DNA from 3 places in the Streptosporangium sp. NPDC000509 genome. Region 3 is predicted to be linked to each of the others. Evidence: riboswitches for the same ligand, from Rfam matches in the RefSeq annotation. Region 3 holds a riboswitch; each other region holds the start of a gene.
What was found. A riboswitch is a leader RNA that binds a small molecule or an ion and turns the genes downstream of it on or off. The one in region 3 is predicted to bind cobalamin.
Positions count from the first base shown of each region.

Region 1 (9,787 bases), on a different contig from region 3:
GGTACAGCGCCAAGGAGTTCGGCTCCTACTCGCTCAAGCTCGACTGGAGACTGACCGGCGACTCCAACTCGGGGGTGATCGTCGGGTTCCCGGCCACCAGTGACCCGAACGCGGCGCTCAACACCGGACACGAGGTGCAGATCGACGCGACCGACAGCGCTGACAAGACGACGGGTGCGATCTACGGCTTCAAGGCGGCGGACATCGCCGCACGTGACGCGGCGCTGAACCCGCCGGGTCAGTGGAACACCTACGAGTTGCTGGTGGAGGGTGAGCGGCTGCAGGTGTTCCTGAACGGCGCGAAGATCAACGACTTCACCAACACCGACCCGGTCCGCTCGCTCCAGCAGGGCTACATCGGCATCCAGAACCACGGGTCCGGCGACGTGGCGGCGTTCCGCAACATCCGCATCAAGGAACTGACCACCCCGAACCCGACCCCGACGCCAACTCCGACCCCGACGCCCTCGCCGACGCCCACCGCGAACACGAGCGCGTTGCGTGGGGTGGCGTCGAACCGGTGCCTGGACGTCAGCGGTGCCTCGCAGAGCAACGGTGCGGCGGTGAACATCTGGGACTGCAACGGCCAGGCCAACCAGCGGTGGACCTCGACCAGTTCGAACGAGTTGCGGGTGTACGGCAACAAGTGCCTGGACGTGAACGGGGCCGGGACCGCGAACGGCACGGCGGTGATCATCTGGGACTGCAACGGTCAGAACAACCAGAAGTGGCGTTTCAACTCGGACGGCACGATCACCGGGATCGGCAGCGGCAAGTGCCTGGACGTGTCCAACTCCGGCACGGCCAACGGCACCAGGGTGCACATCTGGACCTGCCAGGGCAGCACCAACCAGAGATGGAACCGGGTATGACCGTGATGTGACGTGACTCCGGAGCCGGTCCGCCCTCGGCGGGCCGGCTCCAGGGGCGTCCCCGCCGGACGAGGGCGGCCGGATTCCGGCGGGCTACACGAAGCAGAAGGCCGCCAACGCCCCTGAGATGGGATTTTGGCGGCCATTCGACGTGATCGACCCATGGATTCCATGGGAGTGGTGGACGATACAGGGATTGAACCTGTGACCTCTTCCGTGTCAGGGAAGCGCTCTCCCGCTGAGCTAATCGTCCTCGGGTGAATCAGAGCGGAAGACGGGATTCGAACCCGCGACCCTCACCTTGGCAAGGTGATGCTCTACCACTGAGCCACTTCCGCGTATTCGCTCCGGGTTTCCCCTCGGCGCTCGCACCACTTTACCGGATCCCGGAGGGTCCGATGGTCGTGCGTTGAGGTGGAGACGGGATTTGAACCCGTGTAGACGGCTTTGCAGGCCGTTGCCTCGCCTCTCGGCCACTCCACCGGTCAGGCCCCTGGAGGCCCGCCGGAGCGGAAGACGGGATTCGAACCCGCGACCCTCACCTTGGCAAGGTGATGCTCTACCACTGAGCCACTTCCGCGTGATCCCCGGGAAACGGCTCCGGGGCACGTGAAAACTCTAGCGCCTCCGCAGGGCGGATGTGCGCAACGAGCCGGATCATCGGAGAGCCTCATCCGGTGACCGATCGGACGTCGGAGGCCCGGACGAACATGATCCGGTGCCCGAACTGGATCTGCCGGTAGCGGGCGTCGCCCGTGACGACGCGGTGTTCCGACGGGTCGAAGGAGGCCGCCCTGAGGTACGAGCCCCGTGTCGCCGGGCCGGAGCTGTAGGCCTGCCCGGCCGGTATCGAGTACTGCAGCGGGGTCAGGTCCTGTGTGGGAACGCCCCTCGGGTAGGCGGGTTTCATCGGATAGGCCCTGCCGTACACCTTGACCGGGGAACGGCCCGGCCTGGGCGTCACCAGGGGGCCGGACGCGCGCACGGAGGTGGGGGCCGTGGCCGGGTCGTGGAACCACGCCTTCTGGCCGAGGTACCAGATCGCGGTCCAGTCGCCTTTGCGCTCGGCGAGCGCGTACCGCTGGCCGGTGGAGGCGCGGGCGGCGTGGTCGTAGACGCTGTACGTGGAGTCGCCGGTGGGGTGCTTGCCGATGTCCTTGACCAGCGGCGCGGTGGCGGAGGGGCGCGTGCGCAGCCAGACCGAGGCGGCGCCCAGGTCACGGCACCCCCCGCCGCAGCCGGTGAACCCCGGTCTGTTGGTGCCGTAGTCGGGCCTGATCAGCACCGAGCGTGCGGCGTCGCCGCCCGAGGCGCGCAGCGGCCTGCCGAGCAACTCGAAGTAGTGGGCCCAGTCCCAGTAGGGGCCGGGGTCCTCGTGCATGCCTGCCACGGTCTCCGGGGTGGTGCCCGGCACGTTGTCGTGTCCCAGGATGTGGGCCCGGTCGAGGGGGATGTCGTACTTGGCCGCGAGGTGGCGGACCAGCCTGGCCGAGGCGAGGTACATCGCCTCGGTGTACCAGGCGCCGCCCTTGGCCAGGTAGCCCTCGTGCTCCAGGCCGATGGAACGGGAGTTGACGTACCAGTTTCCGGCGTGCCAGCCGATGTCCCTGGCCCGCAGGTGCTGGGCGATGTGGCCGTCGGCGGAGCGGATGGTGAAGTGCCAGCTCAGGTAGGTGGGGTCTTTGGCCAGGCGGGTCATCGCGTCGTAGCTCGTCTCCCCGTCGTGGATCACGATGTAGTCGATCTCCCGAGGGCCGTCGGAGCGGTCGTGATTGCCGTACCCGCCGCCGGGGAGCCGTTCGTAGGCGGCGGGGAGCCACTCGCAGGAGACGCTCTTCGGGCAGTCGGGCCCCGGAGCGGGCATCATGGCGATCTTCTTGGCGGGGATGGGCGTCGGGGCGGCGGCCTGAGTGGGGGTGGGGGTGGGCGGCTCGGCGGGTGGCTCGGCGGGTGGCTCGGTGGGTGGCTCGGAGGGCGAGGCGCGCCGTTCCAGGGGGAGCGGCGCTCGCGGATCGGACGGTCCCGAGGGCTTCGCCGGGGCGGGCCGCGCGAAGGCCGCGAGGAACGCGGGAGACGACGCGGGAGACGCGGGAGACACGGAAGGCGGCGTGGAGGGCGCGGGAGGCGCAAAAGGTGTAGAAGGCGCAGGGGGCGAGAGGGACGTGGGCAGGTCGGGTATGGCGGGGAGGACCACCCGCTCGCCGTCGTCGGTCACCCGGGCGGCACCGGCCCTGATCGTCGCGTAGACCTCGTCGGCGAAGGAGAACGCGGCATCCTCGTCCGCCGCGCCCCTCTCCCGGGTGCCGGGGTATCGGGCGACGGCCTCGTACCAGCCGGCCGGGTCGTCGCGAGGGCTCCCGCCGGTACGGCGCCGGTAGTCGGCGAGCAGTGCGGCGCCGCCCATGATGTTGGCGGAGGCGTCCTCGCGCAGCCGATCGGGGGACAGGCCGGTCAGCTCGGAGGCCCGCCGCAGGGTGTCTCGCGGCCGGTCCTTCGCGACGGAAGGAACGGCGATCGCGCGAGGCCGGGTCTCGTCGCCGCGTGGGTCCTCCCCGGCGCCGTGGGGCCGTCCGGGTGCGGCCCGGCCGTCGACCAGGTGCATCGGGCCGTACCCCGCGGCGACGCTGGGCCGCCCGCCGTGGCCCTCCCAGCGGGATTCCAGGTAGGAGACCGCGAGCAGCACACTCTCCGGCACCCCGTACGTCCGTGCGGCCTCGGTGAATGCGGCCTGCCTGCCGGACCGCGCCCTCGTTCCCGTCGTCGTCGTGCCGGGCGGTGTGGCGGTCCCGGAGAGGGCCGGGGACGTCCGGGGGTGCGCCGACCGGTCCCCGGGACGTGCCGCCTGCGCGGGGGCGACCGAGGCGAGGACGGCGAGAGCGGTGACGACGGTGATCCCTGGCAGGCGGCGCATGGAGGTTCCTCCCCCTCTGATGACTACCTAGAGTTATAAGGGATTACCGACTGTCGTGCATTGCGGTGGGGTTGTGATGTCGAAGAGATTCTCTGCCCGAAATCGGGCAGGAAACTTGGTGTGTTCTCTCTCGGATGCGTATGGTCCTGATCTGTGTCCACGGCACGGAATCCGCATGAGGATCTGATCACCCACCTGACCCGGACGAGCGCGCTCGGTCCCGGCGAGGCGGCGCGGGTCGTCGCGGACGTGCTGGCCTACTTCTCCGAGCCCGTCGACGAGTTCGTCCGGCGGCGCCACACGGAGCTCAGGGCCAGGGGATTGGTCAACGACGAGATCTTCCCCAGGGTGGCCGCCGAGCTGGCGGTACGCCGTGTCGCGGCACCCGGGCTCTCCCTGCGACAGCTTCGCCGGATCGTCTACGGGTAGCAGACGACGGCACCTCGATCGTTTACCGATGTTCATGGATAAGGAGCGGTTACATGTGCGGAATCGTGGCCTATGTAGGGCCTAAGGACGCGGCGCCCATCCTGCTGGAGGGCCTGCAGCGTCTTGAGTACCGGGGTTACGACTCGGCCGGTGTGGTGGTCTCCAACAAGGGCCTCAAGATGCGCAAGGTGAAGGGCCGGGTGGCCGACCTGGCGGCGGTCGTGCCCGCGCGGTTCAAGGGCGGCCTGGGCATCGGTCACACCCGCTGGGCCACCCACGGCGCGCCCAGCGACGTCAACGCCCATCCGCACCTGTCCACCGACGAGCGCATCGCCGTCGTGCACAACGGCATCATCGAGAACGCCGACGAGCTGCGCGCCAAGCTGGAGGCCGACGGTGCGATCTTCCTGTCGGAGACCGACACCGAGGTGCTGTCGCACCTGATCGCCCGTACGGTCAAGGAGGCCGACTCGCTGGAGGAGGCCGTGCGGACCGCGCTCAAGCGGGTCGTCGGCACGTACGGGATCGCGGTGATCGACTCCGAGCGTCCCGGCGAGGTGGTCGTGGCGCGCAACGGCAGCCCCATCGTGCTGGGCATCGGCGAGAAGGAGATGTTCGCCGCCTCCGACGTGGCCGCGCTGGTCCGCTACACGCGCCAGGTGGTGCACCTGGAGGACGGCGAGATCGCCGTGCTGCGGGCCGACGGGTTCAACACCTTCGCCAGCGACGCGCGGGAGACGGCGAAGGAGACGCTGACCGTCGACTGGGAGGCCGGGCACTACGACACCGGCGGCTACGAGCACTACCTGCTCAAGGAGATCTCCGAGCAGCCCGACACGGTGGCCAGGACGCTGCGCGGGCGGCTGGACGACCGCTTCCACATCGCCCACCTGGGCGGTCTCAACATGGACGCGCGGGAGAGCCGCTCGTTCCGCCGAGTGAAGATCATCGGCTGCGGTTCCGCGTACTACTCGGGCCAGATCGGCGCGCAGCTCATCGAGGAACTGGCGCGCATCCCCGCCGACGCGGAGCCGGCGAGCGAGTTCCGCTACCGCAACCCGGTGGTGGAGGCCGACACCCTCTACGTGGCGATCAGCCAGTCCGGCGAGACCTACGACACCCTCGCCGCCGTGCAGGAGCTCAAGCGCAAGGGCGGCCGGGTGCTCGGCATCGTCAACACGGTGGGCAGCGCGATCGCCCGCGAGTGCGACGGCGGCGTCTACCTGCACGCGGGCCCCGAGGTCTCGGTGGCGAGCACCAAGGCGTTCACCTCGACCGCCGTGGCCTTCGCGCTGCTCGCGCTGCACCTGGGCCGGGTGCGCGACCTGTCTCCCGCCGACGGCCGCAGGATCTGCGACGGCCTGCGCAGGCTGCCGGACCAGATCAAGGAGATCCTGGCGCTGGAGCCGCAGATCAAGGAGCTGGCGGGCAAGTACGCCGAGTCGCCGAGCATGATGTTCGTGGGCCGGGTGAGGGGCTATCCGGTGGCCCGCGAGGGCGCGCAGAAGCTCAAGGAGATCTCGTACGTGCACGCCGAGGCCTATCCGGCGAGCGAGCTGAAGCACGGGCCGTTGGCGCTGATCGGCCCGGACATGCCGACGGTGGCGATCGTTCCCGACGACGAGCTGCTGGACAAGAACCTCACCACGCTGGGTGAGATCCGCGCCCGGGGCGGCCGGGTGCTCATGGTGGGCCACCGCGACGCCGACCCCAAGCTCGCCGACGACTGCGTCGTGGTGCCCAAGAACGAGACCGAGCTGGACCCGATCCTGCTCTCGATCCCGCTGCAGCTCTTCGCCTACCACGCGGCGGTGGCCCTGGGCCGCGACGTCGACAAGCCCAGGAACCTGGCCAAGAGCGTCACGGTGGAGTGAGCCCCGCGCCCTTTCCCTCCCCCCCCGTCTCGTCACAGATGGTGATGGAGTACTAACCTTTGGTATAGGGGGTTCTTGGGGGAAGGGGCGCTTATGCGCCGTAGGGGGTTTTTCGCGCTGGCGGCGGGGGTGCTGCTCGCCGCGGGGTGCGGCGCGAACGACGCCGGCTCGGTGGTGAAGCGCCTGCTCGTCCTCGAACCGACCATCGACGGCCACGGCTGGGACAGGATCGCGGGCAGGCTGGCGACCGTCGCGGTCCAGGCGGGACTGGCGCGTACCGCGATGGCCGTCGAGCGGGGCGGCGCCCTGGGCTCCGCCCCTCGCGACGCGTTCGGCGCCTTCGGTGCCTTCGGCGGCCCCTTCGCGCGAGAGGGCAGGCTGCTCGTCACCGCGATGCCGATGGTGGCGGCCGCGGAGATCGCCAACACCGTCGCCGTGGTGAACGCCGCCACCCCCATCGCCCGCCTGGTCGGCGACTGGGCGGTCCTGGTCGTCCCCGCCGACTCCCGCCTGCTGACCTTCGAGGACTTCGCCGCGGGGTTGCGCCGGAACCCGGCGGGGCTCGCGGTCGGCGGCCGGTCGGAAGGGGGCTCCGAGCACGTGCTCTACGGCATGATCGGCAAGTGCCTCGGGGTGGACACCCGGCTGCTGGAGTATGCCGGATACCTCACCCCCGAGGACGCCGTGGAGGCGCTCCAGGTGGGCCAGGTGGCGGCCCTGCTGGGATCGGCGCGTGCCCTGCGCTCCGAGATCGCCGCGGGCCGTATGCGGCCCCTGGCGGTCTCCTCCGGCGACCGGATCGACGGGATCGACGCGCCGACGCTCAGGGAGGTCGACGTCCGGCTGGAGTACAGCGACTGGTGCGGCCTGCTGGGGCCCAAGGACATGAGCCCGGAGGACAGGGACGCCGCGATCGCCCTGTGCGACAGGCTCGACGCCGCGCCACGCTGGCGCTCCCTGTGCGCGGCCCACGGCTGGAGCCGGGTCTACCTCAGCGGCGACGACTTTCGCCAGTGGCTCGCCACCGAGACGGCCCGCGCCCGCGGTGTGCTTCACGAGCTCGGACTGCTGAAGTCCTCCGACACAACTTGTTGGGGTAGTTGCGTCAGGCGCCCCTAGATGTAGGATCCTGCTCGTTGCTGGTTCGCCCCGCGGGGGGCGAGGCAAGAGGGAACCCGGTGAGATTCCGGGACTGCCCCGCAGCGGTGAACGGGAACGAAAGCCGTCATTGAGCACTGGGTGATCCATACCTGGGAAGCGACGGCCGGTAGGCATGCGCGTTGCGCCCGTGAGTCCGAAGACCTGCCGGTGACGTGAATGTCCAGGGCCTCGTGGGAGGGCCCGCGGAACGAGGCGATCCGGCGTGCCCGGGATCGCTCGCGGACGCGTGCCATCCGGCGGAGCCTGGGGCGAGTCCGATCGAGCGAGGGGCACCAGGTGACACAGGCATTGGCGGAGACCGCGACGGGGAGCACGGCGGCGACCGCGACGGGCGACAGCGGCGTCGAAGGCGCGGTGGTGGCCGCGACGGGCCATGGCGGCACGGGAAACACCGGGAACGCGCAGAGCGCCGCGGTGGCCGCGACGGGCGACGACGGCGCCGGGAGCGTCGGGAGCGCCACGGACGCCCGCAGGCTGGCCATCGACGAGGCCGCCGCCCGGGTGATCACCGATCCCGAGAACTCCAGGGTCGCCGCCGCGATGCTGGCCGAGCTGATCGCCGACGAGGCCGCCGAGCACGGCGTCCGCGCCTTCTCCGAGTCCGTCACCGCGACCCACGAGGCGGGGCTGGTCGCCGACGGGCTCGCGAGGTTCGTGTCCGCCCACGCCGCGGTCCTGGACGCGCTGGTCGATCCGGAGGCGGACGCCAGGTTCGAGTACTTCGGGCTGCGCACCGTCTACGACCGCTACCTGCTGCGCCACCCGAGGACCCGCAAGGTCCTTGAGCGCCCGCAGCACTTCTTCCTGCGGGTGGCCTGCGGCCTGGCCGAGACCGTCGAGGAGGCCGCCGAGCTGTACGCGCTCATGGCCACCCTGTCCTACCTGCCCAGTTCGCCCACGCTGTTCAACTCGGGCTCGCGCAGGCCCCAGCTCTCCTCGTGCTTCCTGCTCGACTCGCCCCGCGACGAGCTGGAGTCCATCTACGAGCGCTACGGGCAGGTCGCGCGGCTGTCGAAGTACGCGGGGGGCATCGGGATCGCCTGGACCAGGGTCCGCTCGCGGGGCTCGCTGATCCGGGGCACCAACGGACACTCCAACGGCATCGTGCCCTGGCTGCGCACGCTCGACGCCAGCGTCGCCGCGGTGAACCAGGGAGGCCGCCGCAAGGGCGCGGCCTGCGTCTACCTGGAGCCCTGGCACGCCGACGTCGAGGAGTTCCTGGAACTGCGCGACAACACCGGCGAGGAGGCCCGTCGCACGCACAACCTGAACCTGGCCAACTGGATCCCCGACGAGTTCATGCGCCGGGTCGAGGCCGACGGCCTCTGGTCGCTGTTCGACCCCAAGGAGGTCCCGCACCTCACCGACCTGTACGGCGCCGCGTTCGACGACGCCTACCGGGCCGCCGAGGCCGAGGGCCGCTTCACCCGGCGGATTCCCGCCCGCACCCTGTACGGGCGGATGATGCGCACGCTCGCCCAGACCGGCAACGGCTGGATGACCTTCAAGGACGCGGCGAACCGTACCTCCAACCAGACGGCGAGGCCCGAGAACGTCATCCACCTGTCGAACCTCTGCACCGAGATCCTGGAGGTCACCGGCGACGCCGAGACCGCCGTCTGCAACCTCGGCTCGATCAACCTCGCCGCCCACCTGTCAGGGGACATCGAGGACGGGATCGACTGGGCGCGGCTGCGCGCGACGGTCCGTACCGCGGTGCGGTTCCTCGACCGGACCATCGACCTGGGTTTCTATCCGACTCCCGAGGCGGAGGCGGCCAACCGGCGGTGGCGTCCGATCGGGCTCGGCCTGATGGGCCTGGCCGACGTGCTGTTCGCGCTGCGGCTGCCGTTCGACTCGCCGCGCGCGCTGGAGCTGTCCACCCGGATCTCCGAGGAGATCGCGCTCGCCGCCTACCGGACCTCCTCGGACCTGGCCGTCGAGCGTGGCCGCCATTCCTCGTACGAGGAGACCAGGGCCGCCGCCGGGGTGCTGCACCCCGACCACTACGGGGCCGCGACGTCGGCCGCGTGGACGGAGCTCAGGGGGCGGATCGCGGAGACCGGCCTGCGCAACTCGCTGATGATCGCGATCGCGCCGACGGCCACGATCGCCTCCATCGCCGGCTGCTACGAGTGCATCGAGCCGCAGGTCTCCAACGTCTTCAAGCGCGAGACCCTCTCGGGGGAGTTCCTCCAGGTCAACCGCTATCTCGTCCGTGACCTCCAGGCCCGCGGCCTGTGGACGGCGCCGATCCGCGACGCGATCAAGCGCGCCGACGGCTCGGTCCAGGACATCCCCGAGATCCCCGCCGACCTGCGGCTGCTCTACCGGACCGCCTGGGAGCTGCCGCAGAAGGCGCTGATCGACCTGGCCGCCGCGCGCACCCCGTACATCGACCAGTCGCAGTCGCTGAACCTCTTCATGGCCACGCCGACCATCGGCAAGCTCTCCTCGATGTACGCCTACGCGTGGAAGTCGGGCCTGAAGACCACCTACTACCTGCGCTCGCGCCCGGCCACCCGGATCGCGCAGGCCAC
Region 1 is NZ_JBIAYX010000009.1:175,214-185,000, forward strand. Features, by position in the region: gene ACFY3D_RS18235 (lectin) at 1-872, shown strand, start outside; tRNA gene ACFY3D_RS18240 (tRNA-Val) at 1,051-1,125, opposite strand; tRNA gene ACFY3D_RS18245 (tRNA-Gly) at 1,139-1,210, opposite strand; tRNA gene ACFY3D_RS18250 (tRNA-Cys) at 1,285-1,355, opposite strand; tRNA gene ACFY3D_RS18255 (tRNA-Gly) at 1,381-1,452, opposite strand; gene ACFY3D_RS18260 (N-acetylmuramoyl-L-alanine amidase) at 1,543-3,783, opposite strand; gene ACFY3D_RS18265 (hypothetical protein) at 3,937-4,212, shown strand; gene glmS (glutamine--fructose-6-phosphate transaminase (isomerizing)) at 4,266-6,086, shown strand; gene ACFY3D_RS18275 (tripartite tricarboxylate transporter substrate-binding protein) at 6,180-7,205, shown strand; cobalamin riboswitch at 7,210-7,411, shown strand; gene ACFY3D_RS18280 (ribonucleoside-diphosphate reductase subunit alpha) at 7,524-9,787, shown strand, end outside.
Region 1: it holds a riboswitch for cobalamin, as region 3 does, so the genes downstream of both, ACFY3D_RS18280 (ribonucleoside-diphosphate reductase subunit alpha) here and cobN (cobaltochelatase subunit CobN) in region 3, are expected to answer to the same signal.

Region 2 (9,787 bases), on a different contig from region 3:
AGGTGAAGGCCCGCCCTCCGGCGACCGCGATCCTCGTGACGGGAGCGGCGGGCGGTCCGGGAGTCCACGGGACGGCGGGCAGCGGCGGCGCGCTGCGGGCGAGTCGCAGGAGTTCCTCCAGGTCGCAGGAGGCGGCGACCAGGTCCGCGACGGCGTCCAGGGCACCGGCGGCCTGGGGTCGGCGCTCGGCGACGGGAACCAGGCCCAGGTGCCTGGAGGGGGCGGTGACGGCGTCGCTGCGACGGATCGCCCCGAGCACCGGGACGCCGCTCTCGGCGAGCGCCTCGCGGCAGACGGCCTCGTGCCGCTCGGAGCCGACCCGGTTGAGGATCACTCCGCCGAGCCTGATCCGGGTGTCGTAGGAGGCGAACCCGTGCACCAGCGCCGCGACGGAGCGGCTCTGCCTGGCGGCGTCCACGACCAGGACCACCGGGGCCCCGAGCAGCCTGGCGACGTGCGCGGTGGAGGCGAACTCGGTGGAGCCCGCGCCGTCGTACAGGCCCATCACGCCCTCGACGACCGCGATGTCCGCCCCGGCCGCGCCGTGCAGGAAGAGGGGGGCGACGAGGTCCTCCCCCGTCAGGAACGGGTCGAGGTTGCGTCCGGGGCGGCCGGTGGCCATGGCGTGGTAGCCGGGGTCGATGTAGTCGGGCCCCACCTTGTGCGGGGACACCGCCATGCCCCGGCGGGCGAGGGCCGCCATCAGGCCGGTCGCCACGGTCGTCTTACCCGCTCCTGAGGCGGGGGCCGCGATCACGATCCGGGCTACCATTCGATGCCCTTCTGCCCCTTCTGCCCCGCGTCCATGGGGTGTTTGATCTTACCCATCTCCGTGACGAGGTCGGCGGCGGCGAGCAGCCGGGGGTCGGCGTCGCGGCCGGTGACGACGACGTGCTGGTTTCCTGGCCGTCCGCGCAGGGTCTCGACCACCTCCTCGACGTCGATCCAGCCCCACTTCATCGGGTACGTGAACTCATCCAGCACGTACAGGCGGAACGTCTCGGCGGCGAGGTCGCGTCTGATCTGCTCCCAGCCCTCGCGGGCGTCGGCGGCGTGGTCCTCCTCGCTGCCGGGACGCTGGATCCAGGACCAGCCCTCGCCCATCTTGTGCCAGGAGACCGGCCCGCCCTCACCGGAGTCGCCGAGCACCCGCAGCGCCCGCTCCTCTCCGATGCGCCACTTGGCGGACTTGACGAACTGGAAGACCCCGATCGGCCAGCCCTGGTTCCAGGCGCGCAGGGCCAGACCGAAGGCCGCGGTGGACTTGCCCTTGCCCGGTCCCGTGTGGACGATCAGCAGCGGCCGGGTGCGGCGCTGTCTGGTGGTCAGGCCGTCCTCGGGCACGCTGACGGGTCTGCCCTGCGGCATCGTCGCCCTCCCCTCACTGTCGTGTCACTGTCATCCGGCACCGTCATCTGGTACGGCCTTCTCGCCGTACTCACCGGCCTCGGACCTTCGCGGTCACGCGGCGCCGCGCCTCTCCCGGACCATCCCGGCCAGGTCGGTGAGTTCGTCGAGGCGTACGGTCTCCGCGCCCATCCTCGCCGCCAGGGAGGCGGCGAGGCCGAGGCGTACGGGCCCGCCCTCGCAGTCGACCACCACGCCCGCCACCCCGGCCAGCAGTCCCGCCGCGCGCTGGGACTCCTCGGCGGTTCCCGAGGTGGTCCGCCCGTCGGTGACCAGGACCACCAGCGGGCGTCTGGACGGGTCGCGCAGGCGTTCGACCCTGAGCACCTCGGCGGCCCGCAGCAGACCGGCGGCCAGCGGGGTCCGGCCTCCGGTGGGAAGCTCGCGCAGCCGGGCCGCGCCGGCCTCGACGGAGGAGGTGGGCGGCAGGACCAGGTCGGCGCGGGCGCCGCGGAAGGTGACGAGCCCGACCTTGTCGCGGCGCTGGTAGGCGTCGAGGAGCAGGCCGAGCACCGCTGTCTTGACCGCGCGCATGCGCTGCCTGGCGGCCATCGAACCGCTCGCGTCCACGACGAACAGCACCAGGTTGCCCTCGCGGCCCTCGCGGACCGCCTCCCTGAGATCGCCTCGGCGCAGCAGCAGTCCTGGCCCGTTCCTGCCCCGCGCGACCTGGTACGGGGCGGCGGCGCCGATGGTGGCCCGCAGGTGGAGGGAGCCGGTGCGGCCCTCGGGGACCCTGGCGCCCGTGGTACGGCCCAGGGGTGTCCTGGCGCGTGACCGGCGCCCGGGAGCTCCGGCGCCGACGCCCGGGACGGTGAACAGCCTGTTCCCGCTCCCGGGCTCGGCGTCGACGATCTGCTCGCGGGCCGGTGCTCCCCCGGTCGCCTCCGACGGTTCCCGGGGTTTCGCGGCCTGAGCCTCCCACGCCTCGGCGCCGGGGGTGTCCCGGGCGTCGGCGGCCCCGTGCGGGGGGGCGTCCCCGCCGTCGTGCCCTCCAGAGCCGCCCGGGTCGTCCGAGGTGGCGTCCCCGGCCTCGGAGCCACCGGATACGGGTTCCGGGCCTCCCTCGCCTCTGCCGGGATCGAGGCCGCCGGGGTCGTCCGGCCCCTGGGGGCCGTCAGGATCGGGGCCGGGGTCGTCGGGGATCCTGTCCAGGAGATCCTGGAGCCTGGACTCGTCCAGGCCGGGCGCGTCGAAGGGGTCACGGCGACGGCGGTGCGGGAGCGCGAGCCTGGCCGCCTCCCGGACGTCGTCGGCGGTGACGGAGGTGCGGCCCTGCCAGGCGGCGTGCGCGATCGCCGCGCCGGCGGTGACCAGGTCGGCCCGGAGCCCGTCCACCTCGAAGCCCGCGCAGACGGTGGCGATCTTGAGCAACGCCGCCTCCGGCAGGACGACCTGGGCGACCCCGGCTCGGGCCTCGGCGATGCGCGTGGCCAGCGCCCGTTCCTCGTCCGACCAGGCGGCGGCGAACGCGGCGGGGTCGGCCTCGAAGGCCAGGCGGCGCCGGACCACCTCCGCCCGCTGGGACGCCTCCCGCGAGGCCCTTACCTCAACGGTCAGCCCGAAGCGGTCGAGCAGTTGCGGGCGCAGCTCCCCCTCCTCGGGATTCATCGTCCCGACCAGCAGGAACCGGGCGGCGTGCCGTACCGACACCCCCTCGCGCTCGACGTAGCAGGTGCCGAGGGCCGCGGCGTCGAGCAGCAGGTCCACCAGGTGGTCGTGGAGAAGGTTGACCTCGTCGACGTACAGGACACCCCGGTGGGCGCCCGCGAGGAGACCGGGTTCGAAGGATTTCACGCCCTCGGTGAGGGCCCGCTCGATGTCGAGGGAGCCGACGAGGCGGTCCTCGGAGGCGCCGACGGGCAGCTCGACCAGGCGGGCGGGTCTGATGGACCGGGCCGCCGGTTCCGCGGGGGCCTCGTGTGGCCCGTCGGGGCAGCCGGGGTCGGGGGCGGCGGGGTCGCAGGAGAACCGGCAACCGGTCACCACCTCGACAGGCGGCAGGAGAGCGGCCAGCGCCCGCACGATCGTGGACTTGGCGGTGCCCTTCTCCCCTCTGACCAGTACTCCCCCGACGCGAGGGGAGACCGCGTTGAGGATCAACGCGAGTTTCAGGTCCTCCAGCCCCACGATCGCGGTGAAGGGATAGCGGGGGTTGCGCACCTTGGGATCTCCTTCGCATCGTCGGGATGTTCATCGCGTTCACGTCGTCGGGTGGTCGCGCCGTCAGGGGAGGTGGCTGAGCCGCCAGCGCCCGCCGCGCCCGGTGAGTGCCACCCGGGCCAGCGGCGCGACGTCGACGCGCCAGAAGGAGCGGGCGGGGGCGCCGAGGACGTGAACGACCGCGGCACGGATGACCGCCGGATGGGTGATCGCGACGGCCCTGCCGGGAGTACGGACGGCGAGCCAGCCGGAAACCCTGGCGAGGAGCGCGGTGATCGACTCCCCGCCGTGCGGCGCCGCGCCCGGATCGCCGAGCCAGGAGGCGAGCGCCTCGGGCTCCGCGGCCTCGACCTCGCCGAGCGTCATGCCACTCCAGCGGCCGTGGTCGCAGTCGGCGAGCAGCGGGTCGTGCTCCGCCCGCAGGCCGAGCGCCGCCGCCGTCTGGACGCAGCGCAGCTCGGCCGGGCAGGCCGCGGGACCGGGGCCGAAGTCCCGCGCCATCCTCTCGGCCCGGCGCAGGCCGCGTTCGTCGAGTGGTTCGTCGACGGGGAACGCGGCCCGCGCCGTCGCCGAGGTGGAGGCGTGGCAGACCAGGAGCAGGCGGGTGACCCCCGAGGGGGTCGTCACACCGGGCCGCGCCTGCGGGCGGCGAAGGCGAAGAGCGCGCCGACACCGGCCCAGAAGACCGCCTGGGTTCCTATCGAGGCGATCCGGAAGTCCCACAGGAGATCGGCGGGGAAGCCCTGGGGCACCTCCGAGATCTCCGGCAGGAGGATCCAGGCCGCGACGACGGGGACCAGGAAGGCGGCGCCCGCCGACAGCCAGCGCACCCACGGTTCACTCCGCGAGGCGTAGCGGTGGGCGGCGGTGCCTGCGGCGACGGCGAGGATCCCGATGGCCACGGCGACCAAATAGAGCACAGTGCGCTGGTCGATCGTCTCCGGGTCACCGACCGCCGGTGGGTTGGCGGGATATTTCATGAAAGGGATGAGGACGACGGAGGTGAACGCGGCGGCGGCGAGCGTGACCGCGAGCACCGGTTCCGAGCGAGGTCCCGCCCGGCCGCGTACGGCCGCGTAGACGAGGGAGAACAGTCCCCCGATCGCCAGGCCGTACAGGCCGAGGGCGAGGAAGAGCCCGAAATGCTGCCCGTCCCTGCTGACGAGGGCCTCCTCCTCGTCGTGGGAGTGGGCGGCGGTCCCGGTGTCGTCGTGTGGTTCGGCCGCGGAGGCGGCCGCGGCCGCCTCCTCGAGCGCGATGGCCTGGTCGATGCGTGGTTCGCCGACGGTGTAGGCGAAGACGGCCGCGAGCAGCCCTGCGAGCAGTCCGGCGACGAGGCCCCGGACGATGAGTTTGGAGATCACCTGCGGCTCAGTGGCACGGTACGCCGAGCAGATGACGCCCGTCGTGCATGAGTTCGTGCAGGTAGTTTCCCGCCTGGGAGATCGCCCCCTGGTCGAAGGTGACCAGATAGGCGAGAAGCAGCAGCACCGGTACGGCGAGCAGCCAGCGGGTGAGCGAGTGCCATGGGATGGGCTGGGTGTGCGGTGCCGAGATCTGGCTCACGGCCACCTCCTCCGGGATTGACGCGTCCCTTTTCGTAGGTCGGTGGCGGTCGAGTGTGACCTGGCTCCCGGCCCTCGCGGGCCGGATTACAGTGGCGCGACCGCACCGGAATTTCACCGGATTTCCCTCGCACCGCCACAAAGCACCCGGAACGTATCCCGATTCTCCGTCCCCCGTCAATCCAGGTGTCCGGTTTGACGGGATCCGGTAGGCGCGAAGAGGGGGAGGCGGCCCGGCCGGGCCGCCTCCCCCTCTCAGGCCCTTCTCAGGCCCCGCTCAGGACGTCACTGCTCGCCGGTGAGCGCCGTCACCAGCTCAGCGGCGGTACGGCAGCGGTCGAACAGCTCGCCCACGTGGGCCTTGGTGCCGCGCAGCGGCTCAAGGGTGGGGACGCGCTGCAGCGACTCACGGCCGGGGATGTCGAAGATGACCGAGTCCCAGGAGGCCGCGGCCACCGACTCGCTGTACTGGCTCAGGCAGCGGCCTCGGAAGTAGGCCCGGGTGTCGTTGGGCGGCACCTCGATGGCCCTCTGCACCTCCTCCTCGGTGACCAGGCGCTGCATGCGGCCCCGGGCGACCAGCCGGTTGTAGAGTCCTCGGTCGGGACGGATGTCGGAGTACTGGAGATCGACGAGCTGCAGACGCGGATGCGACCAGGGAAGGCCGTCACGGGTCCGGTATCCCTCCAGAAGCTCCAGCTTGGCCACCCAGTCGAGTTCGCCGGACAGCTGCATCGGATCCTCCGCCAGACGGGTGAGGACCGACTCCCAGCGCTCCAGGATGTCCTTGGTGGGCTCGTCCAGGCCGTTGGCGCTGCGCTCCTCGGCATACTTGCGCGCGAGCTCCAGGTATTCCATCTGGAGCTGTACCGCCGTCAGCTTGCGGCCGTCGCGCATGGAGATCTCGTACTTGAGCGTGGGGTCGTGTGAGACCGCGCGCAGGGCCTGGACGGGGTTGTCCACGGCGAGGTCGCGGGTGAAGTAGCCGTCCTCGATCATCGCCAGGACGAGCGCGGTGGACCCCAGCTTCAGGTAGGTCGAGATCTCCGACATGTTGGCGTCACCGATGATGACGTGCAGGCGACGGTATTTCTCCGGGTCGGCGTGGGGTTCGTCCCGGGTGTTGATGATCGGCCGCTTGAGCGTCGTCTCCAGCCCCACCTCGACCTCGAAGAAGTCGGCCCGCTGGCTGATCTGGAAGCCCTCGCCCCGTGAGTCCTGACCGATGCCGACCTTGCCCGCGCCGGTGACGACCTGCCGGGAGACGAAGAACGGCGTCAGGTGCCTGACGATGTCGGCGAACGAGGTGGCCCGGCGCATGAGGTAGTTCTCATGGCAGCCGTAGGAGGCGCCCTTGTTGTCGGTGTTGTTCTTGTAGAGCTGGATCGGGGCGTTGGCCGGCATCGCCGAGGCGCGAACCGCCGCGTCGTGCATCACCCGTTCGCCCGCCTTGTCCCAGATCACCGCCGCCCGAGGATTGGTGCACTCGGGTGTGGAGTATTCGGGATGGGCATGGTCCACGTACAACCGGGCCCCGTTGGTGAGAATCACGTTCGCCAGGCCGAGGTCCTCGTCGGTCAGCTGGCTCTGGTCCGCCACCTCCCGCGCGAGGTCGAACCCCCGTGCGTCCCGCAACGGGTTCTCCTCCTCGAAGTCCCATCGCGCGCGCCGTGCCCTGGCGGCCGAGGCCGCCAGATAGGCGTTCACGACCTGAGAGGAGGTCACCATCGCGTTGGCCCCCGGCTGTCCGGGCACGGAGATGCCGTATTCGGTCTCGATGCCCATCACCCGCCGTACCGTCATGCGCACCCTCTGTTCGTCAGGGACTGTTTCTCTCCGTGGTATCTATTCCCGACCCTAGACCCTTCACTATGCCCGGTGGTCGGACAGTTATGGCACCGAAGCCTTTTCGCCCGTTGCGAGGGGGATCGAGGAGAGCGCGGGGAGCTGCGACGAGGACGGGGATGCGGCCCTTCTCCGCCGCACGGATTTGACGAACTCCTGAAGCGGACGCTCGGCCACCCGGTACACCAGATAGGAGAACGCCGTCGCGGCCAGCACCGTGACCAGGGCGGTCAGCGGGGGCGGCAGCACGTCCCGCAGCGCGGGGACGATCAGGACCGCGGCCGGGGTGTGGAACAGGTAGAGCGGGTAGGTGAGCGCGCCCAGGACGACCAGGCCGCGCCAGCGCAGCCATCCCAGCCATCCCAGCGCCACCATGGCCATGAGCACGTAGAAACCGACCACGGTGGCGACAACGGCCCACTCGGGCACGGGCATCGCGGCGTAGCCGACCTTCTCGACGCGCCCGGCCACCCGGTCGATCGCCGCGCTCACGGCCAGGCCGCCGCTGATCCCGGCCAGGCACCACAGGACGAGCCTGGGACCGAACCTCGTCATCAGGAAGAACGCCATGCCGCCGACGAAGTACGCCGCGTACTTGGGCATGATCACGAGCTCGACCCACGCCTCGTCGCTCCCGGCGAAGAACCCGGCCGCCAGCAGCCAGACGCCCATGAAGACCAGGCAGCGGTTGAGCGTCACCCCGAAGATCACCAGGATCGAGATCAGTACGTAGAAGCGGAGTTCCACCCAGAGCGACCAGTAGACACCGTTGGCGTCGTAGACGCCGAGGGCCCGCTGGAGCATCGTGAGGTTGATCCCGTACTCGCCGAGGCTGAGCTTGGGGTCCAGGGCCGTGGCGGCGGTCAGCCCGTACACCGCGGCGGTGACGGCCACGCTGACCCAGTAGGCGGGGTAGAGCCGCACCAGCCGGGAAAGGGCGAACGCCCCCAGGCTCCGCCCCCAGATGCTCATCAGGATCACGAACCCGCTGATCATGAAGAACAGCTCGACGCCGAGGATGCCGAGCCCGGAGACGGTGGAGATCGCCGGGAACAGTTCGGCAGGGCGGTCGCCCCACACCGAGGCGAAGGCGATGAAGTAGTGGAAGGCGAGCACCGCGATGGCGGCGAGGAAGCGCAGGAGATCGAGTTCGGCGAGGCGGCCGTTTCCCCGAAGCGCCTCGCGAGACCCCGTGCCGTTCACCGGGCGGCCGGACCGGAATGTTCACGCACGCCACTTGGACGGCGTCTCGATCATTCGGGTTCCCCGTGACGGCTGTCTATTTCCGGCCATTTCTGGGGCGGCTGTGAAAGGAGAGCCGGCCTCCCGAGGACAAAAAGGTTTAAACGCGACAAAAGCCACAGGCTGTCGAGTGTGTTGCGGCAGACATGGCGACGCCGGCGGCGCGGCCCCACGAGGGGAACCGCGCCGCCGGTCACACGTGGTTACAGGTACTGACCGGTGTTGGCCACCGTGTCGATGGAGCGTCCGGCCTCCGTGCCCTGCTTGCCCGTCACGAGGGTGCGGATGTAGACGATCCGCTCGCCCTTCTTGCCGGAGATGCGGGCCCAGTCGTCGGGGTTGGTGGTGTTGGGCAGGTCCTCGTTCTCGGAGAACTCGTCCACGCAGGCCGCCAGCAGATGCTGGATCCGCAGGCCCTTCTGGCCGGTCTCCAGGAACTGCTTGATCGCCATCTTCTTGCCCCGGTCGACGATGTTCTGGATCATCGCGCCGGAGTTGAAGTCCTTGAAGTACAGGACCTCCTTGTCGCCGTTGGCGTAGGTCACCTCGAGGAAGCGGTTCTCCTCGCTCTCGGTGTACATCCGCTCGACGACCCGCTGGATCATGCCGGAGATCGTCTCCTGGCGGTTGGAGCCGTGTTCGGAGAGATCCTCGGCGTGGAGCGGGAGCTCCGGGATGAGGTACTTGGAGAAGATGTCCTTGGCCGCCTCGGCGTCCGGCCGCTCGATCTTGATCTTGACGTCCAGGCGGCCCGGCCGCAGGATCGCCGGGTCGATCATGTCCTCGCGGTTGGAGGCGCCGATCACGATGACGTTCTCCAGACCCTCGACACCGTCGATCTCCGACAGGAGCTGGGGAACGATGGTGTTCTCGACGTCGGAGGAGACGCCCGAGCCTCGGGTCCGGAAGATCGAGTCCATCTCGTCGAAGAACACGATCACCGGGGTCCCCTCGGAGGCCTTCTCGCGAGCCCGCTGGAAGACCAGGCGGATGTGCCGCTCGGTCTCGCCGACGTACTTGTTGAGAAGCTCGGGACCCTTGATGTTGAGGAAGAAGCTCTTGCCGGACTGGCCGGTCTTCTCCGCGACCTGCTTGGCCAGGGAGTTGGCGACGGCCTTCGCGATGAGGGTCTTACCGCAGCCGGGCGGCCCGTAGAGCAGGACACCCTTGGGCGGGCGGAGCTTGTGCTCGCGGAAGAGGTCGGCGTGCAGGTACGGGAGCTCGATGGCGTCCCGGATCTGCTCGATCTGCCGCATGAGCCCGCCGATCTCCTCGTAGGAGATGTCGGGCACCTCCTCCAGGACGAGCTCCTCGACCTCGGACTTGGGGATGCGCTCGTAGACGTAGCCCGAGCGCGGTTCGAGCAGCAGGGAGTCACCCGCCCGGATCGGCTGGTCCAGCAGCGACTCGGCGAGCTTCACCACCCGCTCCTCGTCGGCGTGTGAGATCACCAGCGCGCGCCGGCCGTCCTCAAGGAGCTCCTTGAGCATCACGATCTCACCGAGATCCTCGAAGCCGAGGGCCTCGACGACGTTGAGCGCCTCGTTGAGCATGACCTCCTGGCC
Region 2 is NZ_JBIAYX010000014.1:207,217-217,003, reverse strand. Features, by position in the region: gene ACFY3D_RS25765 (cobyrinate a,c-diamide synthase) at 1-772, opposite strand, end outside; gene cobO (cob(I)yrinic acid a,c-diamide adenosyltransferase) at 766-1,368, opposite strand; gene ACFY3D_RS25755 (VWA domain-containing protein) at 1,462-3,570, opposite strand; gene ACFY3D_RS25750 (histidine phosphatase family protein) at 3,634-4,197, opposite strand; gene ACFY3D_RS25745 (CbtA family protein) at 4,194-4,934, opposite strand; gene ACFY3D_RS25740 (CbtB domain-containing protein) at 4,942-5,136, opposite strand; cobalamin riboswitch at 5,171-5,301, opposite strand; gene dop (depupylase/deamidase Dop) at 5,421-6,938, opposite strand; gene ACFY3D_RS25730 (acyltransferase family protein) at 7,026-8,183, opposite strand; gene arc (proteasome ATPase) at 8,426-9,787, opposite strand, start outside.
Region 2: it holds a riboswitch for cobalamin, as region 3 does, so the genes downstream of both, ACFY3D_RS25740 (CbtB domain-containing protein) here and cobN (cobaltochelatase subunit CobN) in region 3, are expected to answer to the same signal.

Region 3 (9,787 bases):
CCCGCCGACACGCCGCGCTGGCAGCTGGCCCGTGACGCGATCTACCGGCAGATCATGCGGCGCGGCTGGTCGGAGGAACTGCGGGCGTTCGTCCAGCACTTCGACGACGACGTCCTCGACTCCTCGGTGCTGATGATGCCGATGACGAAGTTCATCTCCCCCACCGACCCCAAATGGCTGTCGACCCTCGACGCTCTCGGCGCGAACCTGGTGTCCGACTCGCTGGTCTACCGCTACGACCCCGACGTCAGCCCTGACGGGCTGCGCGGTGAGGAGGGCACGTTCTCGATCTGCTCGTTCTGGTACGTCGAGGGGCTCACCCGGGCCGGGCGCCTGGACGAGGCACGGCTCGCGTTCGAGAAGATGCTCACCTACGCCAACCACCTCGGCCTGTACGCCGAGGAGATCGGGCGGACCGGCGAGCAGCTCGGCAACTTCCCGCAGGCCTTCACCCACCTCGCACTGATCAGCGCCGCGTTCAACCTCGACCACGCCCTGGGCTGAGCCGCTCCCCTTGGCGTTCCTCCCACGCCCCCGAGGGTGGGAGGAACGCCAAGGGTTCTGGCCGGACATCGCCGAAACGGTGAAACCCGTGGAGCCCGGTGAAAGCGCGGCACCGCCCCGGTCAGACTCCGCCCTCCAGGTCTCCCTCGGACTTGAGGTAGACCTCCTGCAGATCGCGCAGGACGGCGGGGTCGGGATGCTCCCACATGCCGCGACCGGCCGCCTCCAGCAACCGCTCGGCGATCCCGTGCAGCGCCCACGGGTTGGACCTGGCCATGAACTCCTGGTTCTCCGGGTCCAGCACGTAGGTCGCGGCCAGCTTGTCGTACATCCAGTCGGCGACGACGCCGGTGGTGGCGTCGTAGCCGAACAGGTAGTCGACGGTGGCGGCCAGTTCGAAGGCCCCCTTGTAGCCGTGCCTGCGCATCGCGGCCAGCCAGCGGGGGTTCACCACCCTGGCGCGGAAGATCCTGGACGTCTCCTCGGAGAGCGTCCTGGTGCGGACCGCGTCAGGCCTGGTGCTGTCGCCGACATAGGCGGCCGGGGCCTTGCCGGTGAGCGCCCGGACGGTGGCGATCATGCCGCCGTGATACTGGAAGTAGTCGTCGGAGTCGGCGATGTCGTGCTCGCGGGTGTCGACGTTCTTGGCCGCCACGGCGATCCTGCGGTAGGCCGTCTCCATGTCCTGCCTGGCGGGAACACCGTCGACGTCCCGGCCGTAGGCGAAGCCGCCCCAGACCGCGTACACCTCGGCCAGATCGGCGTCGTCGCGCCAGTTGCGGCTGTCGATCAGCGGCAGCAGCCCGGCGCCGTAGGCCCCGGGCCGGGAGCCGAAGATGCGCATGGTGGCTCTGCGCTCGTCTCCGTGCTCGGCCCGGTCGGCGAGCACGTGCGCCCGCACGTAGTTGAGCTCCTCGGGCTCGGCCAGCCCGGCCACCAGTCGTACGGCGTCGTCCAGCATCGCCACGACGTGCGGGAAGGCGTCGCGGAAGAAGCCACTGATCCGGATGGTGACGTCCACGCGCGGACGGCCCAGTTCGGTGGCCGGGATCGGCTCCAGGCCGGTGACGCGGCGCGAGGCCTCGTCCCAGAGCGGCCGCACGCCCAGCAGCGCCAGCACCTCGGCGACGTCGTCGCCCGCGGTGCGCATCGCGCTGGTCCCCCAGACCGACAACCCGACCGAACGCGGCCAGTCGCCGGTGTCGGCGCGGTAGCGCTCCAGCAGGGAGTCGGCCATCGCCTGGCCGGTCTCCCACGCCAGTCTGCTCGGCACGGCCTTGGGATCGACCGAGTAGAAGTTGCGGCCGGTGGGCAGCACGTTGATCAGCCCGCGCAGCGGCGAACCGCTCGGCCCGGCGGGCACGTAGCCGCCGTCGAGGGCGTGCAGGATCGCGTCGATCTCGTCGGTGGTGCGCGCCAGCCGGGGCACGACCTCGACGGCGGCGAACCGCAGGATCCGCTCCACCTCCCCCAGGTTCGCACCGCGTACGTCGGCCGCGGCGGGCACCCCGGATCCGCCGCCCCGGCCGGTCACTCCGGCCGGGCCCGCCGAGGCGCCGGCGTCGTCGCGGCCGGTGTCGTCGGCCCGGCCCAGGACCTCGGCGGTCACCTCCCCTGCCGCGGCCGGGTCCCAGCCGCGGTGTTCCATCGCCTCGACCAGGGCTCGGGCCAGGGTCTCGGCGTCGTCGACACCGATCCGTCCCGCGCTGCCGTCCTCGGCCAGGCCCAGTGCCTCGCGCAACCCGACGAGCGCCTCGCCACCCGCCCACATCTGCCGGGCGCGGAGCATGGCCAGGACCAGGTCGACGCGCGGCCCCCCTTCGGGGGCGGCTCCCAGCACGTGCAGGCCGTCGCGGATCTGAACGTCCTTGACCTCGCACAGCCAGCCGTCGATGTGCAGCAGGAAGTCGTCGAACTCGGCGTCGTGGGGACGGTCGGCGACCCCGAGGTCGTGGTCGAGCCTGGCGGCCTGGATGAGCGTCCAGATCTGGGCGCGGATCGCGGGCAGCTTGGCCGGGTCCATCGCCGCGATGGAGGCGTGCTCGTCGAGGAGCTGCTCCAGCCTGGCCATGTCCCCGTAACTGTCGGCGCGGGCCATCGGCGGGACGAGGTGGTCGACCAGGGTGGCGTGGGCGCGGCGCTTGGCCTGGGTGCCCTCGCCCGGGTCGTTCACCAGGAACGGGTAGACGAGCGGCAGGTCGCCGAGCGCGGCGTCCGGGCCGCAGGAGGCCGACAGGCCCGCCGACTTGCCGGGCAGCCACTCCAGGTTGCCGTGCTTGCCCACGTGGACCACGGCGTGCGCGCCGAAGCCGTCGGCCAGCCAGCGGTAGGCGGCCAGGTAGTGGTGGCTGGGCGGCAGGTCGGGATCGTGGTAGATCGCGATGGGATTCTCGCCGAAGCCGCGCGGCGGCTGCACCATGACCACCACGTTGCCGGAACGCAGCGCGGCCAGCACGATCTCGCCCTCGGGATCGTGTGAGCGGTCCACGAACAGCTCGCCGGGCGCCGGGCCCCAGTGCTCCTCCATCCGGGCGCGCAGGTCCGCGGGGAGGGTGGCGTACCACTCGGCGTACCGGCTCGCCGCGATGCGCACCGGGTTTCCCGCGAGCTGTTCCTCGGTGAGCCAGTCCTGGTCCTGCCCGCCCGCGGCGATCAGCGCGTGAATGAGCGCGTCGCCGTCCTGCCCGCTCACCCCGGGCAGCTCGTCCTCGGCGCCGATGTCGTAACCGCGCTCGCGGAGCGCGGCCAGCAGCCGTACCAGGCTGGCCGGGGTGTCCAGGCCGACGGCGTTGCCGATGCGCGCGTGCTTGGTGGGATAGGCCGACAGCATCAGCACCAGCCGCCGCTCGGCGGGCGGGATGTGCCGCAGCGCGGCGTGGCGCACCGCGATGCCCGCCACCCGCGAGGCCCGCTCGGGGTCGGCCACGTAGACGGTGAGCCCGTCCTCGTCGATCTCCTTGAAGGAGAACGGCACCGTGATGATCCGTCCGTCGAACTCGGGGATCGCGACCTGGGTGGCGGCGTCCAGCGGGGACAGGCCGTCGTCGTTCTCCTCCCAGGAGGCCCGGCTGCTCGTCAGGCACAACCCCTGCAGGATCGGCACGTCCAGCTCGGCGAGCGCGCCGACGTCCCATGCCTCGTCGTCCCCGCCCGCCGACGCGGTCGCCGGGCGGGTGCCGCCCGCGGCGAGCACGGTCACCACCAGGGCGTCCACCGTGCGCAGGACCTCCAGCAGGCCGGGTTCCGCGGTGCGCAGCGAGGCGCAGTACACCGGCAGCGCCCGCGCGCCCGCGTCCTCGATCGCCGAGCAGAGCACTTCGACGAAGGCGGTGTTCCCCGCCACGTGGTGGGCCCGGTAGTAGAGCACCCCGACGACGGGTCCGTCCTGGCCGCGCGTCTCGCGCGCGAGCGTTCCCCAGGTGGGGGTGGGCTCGGGCGCGGCGAACCCGTGGCCGGTGAGCAGCAGCGTGTCGGACAGGAAGTGATGCAGCTCGGTCAGGTTGGCCGGGCCGCCGTGGGCGAGGTAGGCGTGCGCCTCGGCGCAGACCCCGCCGGGCACGGTGGACAGCTCCATCAGCTCGGCGTCCGGCGCCTGCTCGCCGCCGAGGACGACGACGGGCCGGGGTCCGGCGAGCAGCGCGTCCAGCCCCTCCTCCCAGGCGCGGCGCCCGCCGAGCAGGCGGACCACGACCAGGTCGGCGCCCTCCAGCAGCGGTGGGAGGTCGGCGGCGGTGAGTCTGGCGGGGTTGCCGAGCCGGTAGTCCGCGCCGCTCGCGCGGGCGCTCAGCAGGTCGGTGTCGGAGGTCGAGAGCAGCAGGATCACGCGCCACACTCCAGCAGAGGAGTGGCGGTACGGCCCGCGGGAGCCGCGATGCGGCGGGAGAGCGGCGACGTCGCGGTGTGACGCGGGAACGGCGGTGTGACACCGTGATGCGGCGACCGCGATGCCGCGTCGTAATGGGAAGACCACGATGCCGCGTCGTAGCGGGGGAACGGCGATGTCGCGGTGTGACGGGGGAACGGCGAAAAGCGCACGGAGCTTCCTCCCTCGGGGTCCTCGCCCCGGGTCGTCGTCGGCCACGACGGCTGGAGTCTCCTGGCTCCCGGATCGGTGCTCACCCCGGCCTTCCCGTCCTTCGTCGGACAGTGGCCCGGGTGGGGTTCGCTCCCCGGTTACAGTGGCGGGACCGCGCCGGATTCACACCGGCTTCCTCCCTTGCCGTCGCCATCGATGACACTACGGCAGTCCGGGTCATTGCAAGAAACTGGCATTAACATCCTCTGAGTGTCCATTGCCGACTTTTCCGGACGATCGCGGCTCGACGCGTGCCCCGGGGCCCTCCAGGTCCACCCCGCCGCGGACGGCGGCCTGGCCCGCGTCCGCGTACCCGGAGGTCGTCTCACCCCCTCCCAGCTGCGAGAACTCGCCGACGCCGCCACGGCGTACGGCAACGGCGTCATCGAGCTCACCTCCCGGGCGAACGTCCAGGTGCGCGGTCTCGGGCCGGAGAATCCCGGAAGCGGTCCGGAAAACGGATTCGCCGCGCGGATGGCGAGAGCGGGCCTGCTGCCCTCGGCGACACACGAGCGCATCCGCAACATCCTCGCCTCCCCGCTGACCGGAGTGGACGGACCGGCCGAACCAAACGACCCCGGCAGACCGGCTGGATCGGCCGAACCAAACAAATTCGGCAGACCAAACAAACCAACCGGACCCGCCCAACCAGGCGGAATCGACGAGCCAAGCAGGCCGAGCGGACCGAGCGGCGGGGATGCTCCGAACGGCACGAAAACGAACGGCTGTGGGATCGCCGACATCACCCCTCTGGTCGGCGAGCTGGATCGACGGCTGTGTGCTCGCCCGGCCCTCGCCACCCTGCCGGGACGGTTCATGTTCGCCCTCGACGACGGACGGGGAGACGTGGCCGGCCTGGGCGCGGACGCCACGATCCTGCCCACGGCACCGGACGAGGCCGCGTTGCTCCTCGCCGGAACCGACACCGGCCTGCGCGTACCGCTCGACGAAGCCGTGACCGTCCTGCTCGCCGCCGCCGAGGCGTTCCTCGACGAACTGGCCACCCGGGACGTCACCGCCTGGCGGATCGCCGAACTTCCCGACGGGCCCTCCCGGATCGCCACCCGGGTGCGAACCGCTCTCGGACTCCCCGACACGCCCCCCTTCGAACCGGTGAGACCGCACGTCGTGACCTCCGGGCCGGTCGGCGTCATCGAGAGCACGGACCGGCGAGGGAACCGAACCGGCGTCACCGGAGAGACAGGTCCCGGAAAGGCCGCAGGCCACGGAGACAGGGACACGGACGGTCCAGGAAACGAGGGCACGCGGGTGGCGCTCGGGGTGGCGATCCCCCTGGGGCGGCTGACCTCCGCGCAGGCACTGCTGCTCGCCGACGCCGCCTCGGGCGGGGAGATCCGGCTCACGCCATGGCGCGGTGTGGTCCTGCCCGGCCTGGACCGCGCCGAGGTCACGGGCACGGCCGCCCGTCTGGAGGCCGCCGGGCTGGTCGTCGACCCCGCCTCCCCCTGGATCGGTGTGACGGCCTGCACCGGCCGCCCCGGCTGCGCCAAATCCCTCGCCGACGTCCAGGCCGACGCCGCCACCGCCATCGGCATGGCCCCGCCGTCCGCAACCTCGCCACCCGGGAGTGAGCCGCCGTCCAAGGGCGAACCGTCCACGACCTCACCGGCCGGGAGCGAACTCGGCATGGCCCCGCCGTCCACGATGGGGCCGGGCACCGATACGCTCCCCGTGCACTGGGCGGGCTGCGCCAGGCGCTGCGGCCGCCCGAGGGGACGGGTCGCGGACGTGATCGCCACCGGTGACGGTTACCGCCTGGAACTGGACGGCACCGCCCTGACCTGCTCCGGCATCGAGGAGACCGCGGCCGCGGTGGCGGCCGCCAGAGGGGAAATGTGATCGACTACGTCCGCGACGGCGCGGAGATCTACCGCCGCTCCTTCGCCACCATCCGCACGGAAGCCGACCTGGACGGCCTGCCCGCAGACGTCGCCCGGGTCGCGGTCCGTATGATCCACGCCTGCGGGATGGTCGACCTGGTGAGCGACCTGCGCTGGTCGCCCGGTGTCGTGGCCTCGGCGCGCGAGGCGCTCCAGGCGGGCGCCCCGGTGCTCTGCGACGCCACGATGGTCGCCTCGGGGGTGACCCGGCGCCGCCTTCCCGCGGGCAACGAGGTGATCTGCACCCTCGGCGACCCCCGCGTGCCGGAGCTCGCCGCGCGGCTGGGCACCACCCGCAGCGCCGCGGCACTGGAACTGTGGCGCGACAGGCTCCAGGGCTCGGTGGTCGCGATCGGCAACGCGCCGACCGCGCTGTTCCGGCTGCTGGAGATGGTCGAGGAGGGCGCGGGCCGCCCGGCCGCCGTACTCGGCGTCCCGGTCGGCTTCATCGGCGCCGCCGAGTCCAAACAGGCCCTCGCCGAGCACCCGGCGAGGCTGGAACACCTCGTCGTGAACGGACGCCGGGGCGGAAGCGCGATGACCGCCGCCGCGGTCAACGCGATCGCGAGCGAGGAGGAGTGAGCGACGACGTGAGCACACGCGTGACCGGACGGCTGTGGGGCGTGGGACTCGGCCCCGGCGACCCCGAGCTGGTGACCGTCAAGGCCGCCCGCCTGATCGGCGAGGCGGACGTGATCGCCTTCCACAGTGCCCGCCACGGCCGCAGCATCGCCCGCTCGGTGGCCGCTCCCTACCTGCGGCAGGGGCAGGTCGAGGAGGCGCTCATCTACCCGCTCACCACCGAGACCACCGACCACCCCGGCGGCTACCAGGGGGCGATCGACGACTTCTACGCCGCCTGCGCGGTGCGGCTGGCCGCCCATCTGGACGCCGGGCGCGACGTGGTGGTGCTGTGCGAGGGCGACCCGCTCTTCTACGGCTCGTACATGCACATGCACAAGCGTCTGTCGCACCGCTACGTCACCGAGGTCGTGCCGGGCGTGACGTCGGTGAGCGGCGCCTCGGCGGTCCTGGGCCGCCCGCTGGTCGAGCGGGACGAGGTCCTGACCGTGCTGCCGGGGACGCTCCCCGCCGAGGTGCTCGCCGAGCGCCTGGCGGCCACCGACTCGGCCGCGGTGCTGAAACTCGGCCGTACCTTCACCAAGGTCCGCGACGCGCTGGCCGAGGCCGGGCGTCTCGACGAGGCCTGGTACGTCGAGCGCGCCACCACCGGGCAGCAGCGCCTGGCGCCTTTGGCCGAGGTCGACCCCGGCAGCGTCCCGTACTTCTCGCTGGCGCTGATCCCCAGCCCTGTCAACAGCCCCGTCAACGCGTCGAGCCCCGCGCCCGCCGCCGTAGCCGAGACCCCGGGCGAGGCGAGGGCGCGCGGCGAGGTGGTCGTGGTGGGACTCGGCCCCGCCGGGCGTCCGTGGCTGACCCCGCAGGCGCAGGAGGCGCTCGCCGAGGTCGACGAACTCGTCGGGTACGGCCCCTACCTGGACCGCGTCCCGCCCAACCCGCGCCAGCGCCGCCACCCCACCGACAACCGGGTGGAGGCCGAGAGGGCCGCGCACGCGCTGGAACTGGCCGCGGCCGGGTCGAGGGTGGCCGTGGTCTCCTCGGGCGACCCCGGGGTGTTCGCGATGGCCAGCGCGGTGCTGGAGGTGGCGTGCGAGCCGAGGTTCGCGGACGTGCCGGTACGGGTGCTGCCCGGCCTGACCGCGGCGCACGCGGTGGCGAGCAGGGCCGGTGCGCCCCTCGGCCACGACTACTGCGTGCTGTCGCTGTCGGACCTGCTCAAACCCTGGGAGGTGGTCGCCGAGCGGATCAGCGCCGCGGCGAAGGCCGACCTCGTCCTGGCCCTCTACAACCCGGCCTCGAAGAGCCGTACCTGGCAGGTGGCCGCCGCGCGGGACCTGCTGCTCGAGCACCGCGCGCCGCAGACCCCCGTGGTCGTCGGCCGCGACGTCGGCGGGGCCGACGAGCACATGACCGTCACCACCCTCGGCGACCTGGATCCCGGAGCGATCGACATGCGCTGCCTGCTGCTGGTGGGCTCGTCCACCACGCGGGTGGTCGAGCGAGCCGACGGCGAACGGGTGGTGTTCACCCCTCGCCGCTACCCCGCCTGACCCGGACGTGACGGCTCCTCCTCAGTCGTCGAGGAGCCGTCACGCGGTGAGGGCGAGTCCGGCCTTCACCGCTCGCCGGCGTGCCGGGCCCGACGCCCCGAACCGGCACCCGCACCCCCACCGGGACCGCTCACACTCTCCAGCCAGGCGAGCGCCGCCTCGACGGTCCCCACCGAGACCACCCCCTCGGGCAGCGGCGGACGGCGTACGATCACGACCGGCACCCCGAGCTCACGGGCGGCGAACAGCTTCGCGGTGGTCATCTCACCACCGCTGTCCTTGGTGACCAACACCTCCACCCGGTGCTCGCGCATCAGGGCCAGCTCGCCGTCCACCGTGAACGGCCCCCGGCTCAGCAGCACCTCCAGACGTCGCGGCACCACCGGCCCCGGCCGGTCCACCGAACGGGCCAGGAACCACTGCCCGTCGAGACCCGCGAAGACCGGCAGGCTGCGACGTCCCGTGGTCAGGAACACCCGCTCCCCCAGCGAGGGCAGCAACTCGGCGGCGGCCTCCAAAGAGGGCACCCAGCGCCAGTCGTCACCGGGAGCCGCCCGCCACCCGGGCCGCCGCAGGATCAGCGACGGCAGGCCCGTACGGGCCGCCGCCTCGGCCGCCGAGGCGCTCATCCTGGCCGCGAACGGATGCGTGGCGTCCACGACGACCTGGACGCCGTGCTCCACCAGCCACGCCGCGAGCCCGCCGGGACCGCCGAAACCTCCCTCGCGCACCTCCCCCACCGGCAGCTTCGGATCACGCACCCGGCCCGCCAGCGAGGACACCACGTGCGTCCGCGGGCGATCGGCGAGCGCGGCGGCGAGCCGCCTCGCCTCGTCGGTGCCCCCCAGGATCAGGACCTTCAGCACGGGGTCAGTCACGGCAACGGGCCGCGGAGTACAGGTGACTGTCGGGAAACTCCGAGGCGGTCAGCACCCGTCCGACGACGATCACCGCGGTGCGGAGGATCCCCGCGTCGCGGACCTGCCCGGCGATGTCGGCCAGGGTGCCGCGCAGGATCACCTCGTCGTCGCGGCTCGCTCTCGCCACCACCGCCACCGGACAGTCGGCACCGTAGTTGGGAACGAGCTCCGCCGCGACGGCCTCGACCCGCTGCACCGCCAGATGCAGGACCATCGTGGCCCGGCTACGACCGAGCGTGCCCAGATCCTCGCCCT
Region 3 is NZ_JBIAYX010000021.1:113,376-123,162, forward strand. Features, by position in the region: gene ACFY3D_RS32505 (glycoside hydrolase family 15 protein) at 1-504, shown strand, start outside; gene cobN (cobaltochelatase subunit CobN) at 626-4,327, opposite strand; cobalamin riboswitch at 4,573-4,768, opposite strand; gene ACFY3D_RS32515 (precorrin-3B synthase) at 4,790-6,439, shown strand; gene ACFY3D_RS32520 (precorrin-8X methylmutase) at 6,436-7,062, shown strand; gene ACFY3D_RS32525 (precorrin-2 C(20)-methyltransferase) at 7,083-8,612, shown strand; gene ACFY3D_RS32530 (cobalt-precorrin-6A reductase) at 8,678-9,490, opposite strand; gene cobM (precorrin-4 C(11)-methyltransferase) at 9,483-9,787, opposite strand, start outside.